One region of the Klebsiella sp. genome, then DNA from elsewhere that is predicted to be linked to it. Evidence: predicted binding sites of a transcription regulator. Region 1 holds the regulator's gene; the other holds the start of a gene.
The links. Region 1 encodes ArgR, which controls arginine synthesis, uptake and breakdown. Its sites were predicted from a motif close to ANTGAATAAAAATACANT; they were not measured.
Positions count from the first base shown of each region.

Region 2: a site for ArgR is predicted at 1,767-1,784, ahead of argA (amino-acid N-acetyltransferase). Genes of this name have one in related genera too.

Region 1 is NZ_JAPUEW010000004.1:32,167-35,585, reverse strand. Features, by position in the region: gene mdh (malate dehydrogenase) at 1-826, opposite strand, end outside; gene argR (transcriptional regulator ArgR) at 1,240-1,710, shown strand; gene yhcN (peroxide/acid stress response protein YhcN) at 2,065-2,328, shown strand; gene yhcN-B (DUF1471 family stress response protein YhcN-B) at 2,433-2,699, shown strand; gene aaeB (p-hydroxybenzoic acid efflux pump subunit AaeB) at 2,908-3,419, opposite strand, start outside.
Region 2 is NZ_JAPUEW010000058.1:16,342-19,760, forward strand. Features, by position in the region: gene QVF11_RS17770 (hypothetical protein) at 1-255, opposite strand, end outside; gene argA (amino-acid N-acetyltransferase) at 403-1,734, opposite strand; gene amiC (N-acetylmuramoyl-L-alanine amidase AmiC) at 1,962-3,215, shown strand; gene cobD (threonine-phosphate decarboxylase CobD) at 3,232-3,419, shown strand, end outside.

The DNA.
Region 1 (3,419 bases):
CTACGCCATTTTTACCCAACAGTAACGGCTGTGAGAAGAAGCGGGCATATTGACCATCACCTTCAACATAAGCACATTCTACAACCCCTTTCTCACCTTGCATTGCGCGAACCAAAGAGAGGCCGAATCGCGCTGCAGCCTGGCCCATCGACAGCGTCGCTGAACCACCACCGGCTTTTGCTTCAACAACTTCAGTTCCGGCGTTTTGAATGCGCTTAGTCAAATCAGCAATTTCCTGTTCGCTAAAGCTCACGCCAGGAATTTGTGACAATAAAGGAAGAATGGTTACGCCAGAGTGGCCGCCAATAACCGGCACTTCAACGTCTGATGAAGATTTGTCCTTCAGCTCAGCGACAAACGTATTTGAACGGATAATATCCAGCGTCGTGACGCCAAACAGCTTGTTCTTATCGTAAACGCCAGCTTTTTTCAGCACTTCGGCCGCAATCGCCACCGTTGTATTCACCGGGTTGGTAATAATCCCAACGCAGGCTTGCGGGCAGGTTTTGGCGATCTGTTGCACCAGATTTTTCACAATCCCGGCGTTAACGTTAAATAAATCGGAGCGATCCATGCCGGGCTTACGCGCGACACCTGCGGATATCAGCACCACATCAGCACCTTCCAGTGCCGGGGTTGCGTCTTCACCGGAAAAACCTTTGATTTTTACATCGGTAGGGATATGGCTAAGATCAACCGCCACGCCCGGGGTTACCGGAGCAATGTCGTACAACGAGAGTTCTGAACCTGAAGGCAGTTGGGTCTTAAGTAGTAGGGCAAGCGCCTGGCCAATTCCACCAGCGGCGCCGAGGACTGCAACTTTCATCCTAAACTCCTTATTATGGTTAAAATAGTCTTTCGTTACTCCGTCGCCTGGACCTTAATTCACAAGATGAACAATTACAATAATTATGGCTGAAGAATGCGTGGTCGTGCGCAGCGATGCAACAGCTTCGCATTTTCCTCCCTGAGACTGACCATCCAGCAAAGCGTAGTACCGGATCGACTGTTGGTTACAATACACCCAGCGCATTGGGCAGAACAACATCATTTAATAACATTTCATTTACTTTTGTAGCAATTTGCGTGCCGTGACGAAGGCATGTTCCTTATTAGGGTTTTTTGCTAAAATATGCCCCCTTCATAACATTATTTACGCTTCTCCCCTGCGGATTATTTGCATAAAAATGCATGGTTATGCATAATGATGTTGTTTTTACCACCATAATTGGGTGACTTATGCGAAGTTCGGCGAAACAAGAAGAACTGGTTAAAGCGTTCAAAGCGCTGCTTAAAGAAGAAAAATTCAGCTCTCAAGGTGAAATCGTACAGGCGCTACAAGAGGAAGGCTTCGATAATATCAATCAATCGAAAGTCTCGCGTATGCTCACGAAATTTGGCGCAGTGCGTACCCGTAATGCCAAAATGGAGATGGTGTACTGCCTGCCTGCCGAGCTTGGCGTCCCGACAACCTCCAGCCCGCTGAAAAATTTGGTGCTGGATATCGACTATAACGATTCGGTCGTCGTCATCCATACCAGCCCTGGCGCAGCACAGCTGATTGCCAGACTGCTGGACTCTTTAGGCAAGGCTGAAGGTATTCTTGGCAGCATTGCAGGTGACGATACTATCTTTACCACCCCAGCCAGAGGTTTTAGCGTTAAAGATCTGCATGATGCCATTCTCGTCCTGTTTGAACAGGAACTCTAAGCTTCTTCCCTCTGGTTAACTCCAGAGGGCTTCCTCTCAAAAAATCAGCATTTTTTTAACATTTAGTGTGTTTTTCCACTTCTATACATTCCTTTACCTAATGAATATCCCTGAAGCGCACAAAAGATCAAATCATACTATCCATATGATTTTATTAACTATAAAAGTCAGTCATGACCAAAGCCTGACATTTCTAATTCTTATACGTTATAAAGAAGACATTTCTTTGTAATTATTTACAAGAACAACAATTAGCACGGTATTAATATTTTCAGTGATTAGTGTATACTTGATTTTGTGATGAGGGTCACGAAACAAAGACCCCCAACAATAAGATTCGACGAGGTGAACATCATGAAAATCAAAACCACTGTAGCAGCATTAAGCATCCTTTCCGTTCTGTCTTTCGGCGCTTTTGCCGCTGATTCTATTAACAGCGAACAGGCTCAAGGCCGTCAGGCAATCGGCACTATTTCCGTCGGCGCGGTAAGTGCTTCCCCGATGGATATGCACGAAATGCTGAATAAGAAAGCTCAAGAAGAAGGCGCTTCCTCCTATCGCATCATTGAAGCGCGTACTGGTGACCACTGGCATGCAACTGCAGAGCTTTATAAATAAGATTTAACAATTTTCGGTCATTAGCTGAAATGCAGAATATCCCCAGCGGCCTGAGTGCATTGCAACCTCCCGCCGCTGCAAACAATATGATTGGAGTAAAGATTATGAAAAGCGCAATTATCATCGCATCCCTGGGCCTTGCTTCCGTACTCTCTTTTGGCGCGAACGCTGCCGTCAATCAAGTTAACGCTGAGCAGGCACAAAATCTGCAATCTATGGGTACCGTTTCCGTTTCTCAAGTAGGTAGCGCCCCAATGGATATGCGTCAGGAACTGGCGGCTAAAGCCGAGAAAGAAGGCGCCAGCAGCTACCGTATTATTGAAGCCCGTACTGGTGACAGCTGGCATGCTACTGCTGAGCTGTACAAATAAACCCTCGTCGTCTCATCTGACGACTTGCCCCCGCCTGTTGGGGGCTTTTTTTGTCTCTGTCGTGCGTTAAAACGCGAGTTCCCTTCCAGCCCTTCTTCCGCTTCATCAAATGCTAAAGCATCTACGCTGCTTATCGCCAGGTGAGTGTTAGCGCCTTATCCAGCCATAAAACCCGCTATATCAACCTATAACGCGGCGGTTCAGGCGGTTAGCTATTGATCAGTACATGCTGGTATTTATGCAGCATCTCCACCAGCCTGCGCACGGGTTCCGTCACCTGCGGTGATGCTTCCCAGTGCTGTAGCTTTTCCTGATAGATATTGAGTTCATCTAACAGTCTGGCGAAATAATATCGACGTTTATCATCGCTACCGGCAGAAATAACGCGATCGGCTGTACGCCGTAGCTGCCGATGAAACGCAGACAGGTCGTCGTTTATCGGTACAGGTGCATCACGCAGACGTTGATGGGCAATAATCAAGGTCAGCGCCAGACGAAAACGCGCGATATCGCCAGGGAACTTATTCAGCAGTAAAAAAAGTTGGCGATACAGCGCCGGCAGATGGTTCTCCTTGCGTCGCGCCGTATTGGTCGTCAGCGACGAAACCGCTGCCGATACAAACTGGTTTAATAGCACGCGTCCGGTACGTGCCTGTGAATTATCGCGGACCAGCAAGATCACCATCAGCGCGAGGAAACACCCCACAATCTGTCCTAAAG
Region 2 (3,419 bases), on a different contig from region 1:
ATAACCGGCGGATCCTCTTTTGGTATCGGTGATATATATATTAGCCAGCACAATAAAAATTATAGAAATAATAAGATTGATAAATGACAATCCCGCCAGCGTCAGGGCAAGCGCAGCGCCTGCGCTAAAAAATCCGCCTGCAGGTTTATGTCCTACGTCGAGAAAGGCCAGCAATATTATCAGCCAGGGATACAAAGAGAGGATTGCGATCATCACTCTTGTGTAGCGGGTAAACCAGTTTCCCGAGTTGTCCATTAATGGCACTCTCCGTATTTATATTTTTAATTCCATTTTAGCAAAATATAGGCAAGAAAGGTCTAAAGGGGAAGTGATAATAAAGTAGGTCGATAGTCGGAGAAAAGAATCATCCCCGGTCACGTATGCGTTTCCGGGGAGAGGGAATTAACTCAAGTCCGCCATCAGCACCTTCGAGCGGCGCTGATAGTTGTACATCTCTTTCTTGCTCTCCGGCAGCAGGTCGACGTCTACTGGGGTAAAGCCGCGCTCCTGGAACCAGTGAATGCTTCGGGTCGTCAGCACGAACAGCTTACTCAGGCCCATTTGCCTCGCCTGAGCGGCAATGCGCTCAAGCAGCACTTCACCGCGTGATGAGCTACGATAATCCGGATGCACCGCCACGCAGGCCATTTCACCGATTTTCTCTTCCGGGAACGGATAGAGGGCAGCGCAGGCGATCGTGGTGTTGTCACGCTGAATAATGGTGAATTTATCGATTTCCATCTCCAGTTGTTCGCGCGAACGCCGTACCAGGATGCCCTGTTGCTCCAGTGGGCTAATCAGTTCAAGGATCCCGCCGATATCGTTGATGGTGGCGCGACGGATCTGTTCGGCGCTCTCCATCACAATCTGGGTACCGATACCGTCGCGTGAGAACAGTTCCTGCAACAGCGTGCCGTCTTCCTGATAACTGATCAGATGACAGCGACGCACGCCGCTACGGCAGGCTTTGACCGCCCCGCGCAGGAACCGCACCGTGCCGGAATTATAATCTTCGTCTGCTTCCAGCTCTTCAACCCGCGCCTGAGCTTCGTTGGGGAACAGTTCGGGAACGATATCGCCATTCTGGTCGTAGACCCCTTGCGACGAGCAGAAGCCGATCATTTTTTCGGCTTTCAGCTTAATTGCCAGTTGAGTGGCAATCTCTTCGGAAGTGAGGTTAAAGCTTTCGCCAGTGACCGACACCGCAACTGGCCCCATCAGCACAATCGCGCCGTTATCCAACTGGCGGTGAATGGCTTCTTCATCAATGCGCCGAATGCGTCCGCTGTGGCAATAATCCACGCCGTCATCTACCCCTAACGGCTGTGCGATCAGGAAGTTGCCGCTGACCACGTTGATATGGGCACCCTGCAACGGCGTGTTGTTCAGGCTCATAGACAGGCGAGCGGTAATTTCCAGCTGCAGCATGCCCGCCGCTTGCTTAACCAGCTCAAGCGTTTTGGCGTCAGTCACTCGGGTCTGTTTGTGATAAACCGGCTCGTGACGATGCTCTGCCAGGTTAGCGTCAATCTGCGGGCGTGCGCCATAGACCACTACCAGGCGAATACCCAGGCTGTGAAGAAGGCCAATGTCATTGACTATACTAGAAAAATTATCATGCTCGATGGCTTCTCCGCCCAGCATGATGACAAACGTTTTACCCCGATGGGCGTTAATATAGGGGACAGAATGGCGGAATCCCTCTACCAGTTCGGTGCGACGTTCCTTCACCATTACACAACCTCAATGCATGATTATTCGTAATTAGTGTATTTTTATTCTGTTTTGCCGGTAAACGCAAGCGCCAATTTGTTGCTGAGTTGAGAAAGCAGTGTGAGCTAAATCAGGGTGTCAAAGATTGTTTACCCTTTTATAGATGACAGGTTATACGCCTTTCGTTAAAGTTTCTGGTCAATCTGTTTGTTTTAAATACCAATGATTTCTTACTGCTTGGGAGTGGCATGTCGGGATACAAGTCAGAATTAAGCCGCCGCCGTTTTTTACAAGGGGCGGGCGCCATGTGGTTAATGAGTGTGAGTCCGGTTGGGTTGGCTGCTGCGGCGCAGGTTGTTGCCGTGCGAGTCTGGCCATCGTCGACCTACACCCGCGTCACCGTGGAGTCCAATCATATTCTGAAGTATCGGCAGTTTGCGCTCAGTAATCCTGAACGACTGGTCGTGGATCTGGAAGGCGTTAACCTCAACTCGGTGTTAAAAGGAATGGGCGGGCAGATTCGCGGCGACGATCCTTATATTCAGTCCGCTCGCGTGGGTCAGTTCGATCCGCAAACCGTGCGCATGGTGTTTGAGCTGAAACAGAACGTGAAACCTCAGCTTTTTGCGCTGGCCCCGGTTGCTGGTTTTAAAGAGCGTCTGGTGATGGATCTCTACCCCTCCAACGCCACCGATGTGCAGGATCCGCTGCTGGCGCTGCTTGAGGATTACAATAAAGGCGATCTTCAGCGTCAGGTTCCCCCTGCGGAAAGCGGGCCGAAACCGGGTAAAGCCGGGCGCGATCGGCCGATCGTGATTATGCTCGACCCCGGCCACGGCGGTGAAGACTCTGGCGCGGTGGGGAAATATCGCACTCGCGAAAAAGACGTGGTGCTACAAATTGCCCGAAGGCTGCGCGCGCTGATCGAGAAAGAGGGCAATATGAAGGTCTATATGACCCGCAACGAGGATGTCTTTATCCCGCTGAAGGTCCGCGTTGCCAAGGCGCAGAAGCAGCGTGCCGACCTGTTTGTCTCTATTCACGCCGATGCATTTACCAGCCGACAGCCCAGCGGCTCTTCGGTCTTTGCGCTGTCGACTAAGGGGGCCACCAGTACCGCAGCGAAGTTTCTGGCCCAGACCCAGAACGCTTCGGATCTGATTGGCGGCGTAAGCAAAAGCGGCGATCGCTACGTCGATCACACCATGTTTGACATGGTGCAGTCGCTGACCATCGCCGATAGCCTGAAGTTTGGCAAGGCGGTGTTGGAAAAGATGGGCAATATTAATAACCTGCACAAGAATCGCGTTGAGCAGGCGGGCTTCGCGGTGCTGAAAGCGCCGGATATTCCATCGATTCTGGTGGAAACCGCGTTTATCAGTAACGTCGAAGAAGAGCGTAAATTGAAAACGGCGAAATTCCAGCAGCAGGTTGCAGAGTCGATTCTGGCAGGGATTAAAGCCTACTTCGCTGACGGCGCGACGCTGGCAAGGCGAGGGTAACGCAACAGGAATGTAAATGGCTCTATTGAAGAGCGCGCATGGCGGAAACGTCCGCGAGGCCGCCGCGCTATTGGGTATCTCTGCGGAACAATTACTGGATTTTAGCGCCAATATTAATCCACTCGGGATGCCGGAAAGTTTAAAGCGCGCCATCATCGATAATATGGCCTGTGCTGAACGCTATCCGGATGTTGAGTATCAGCA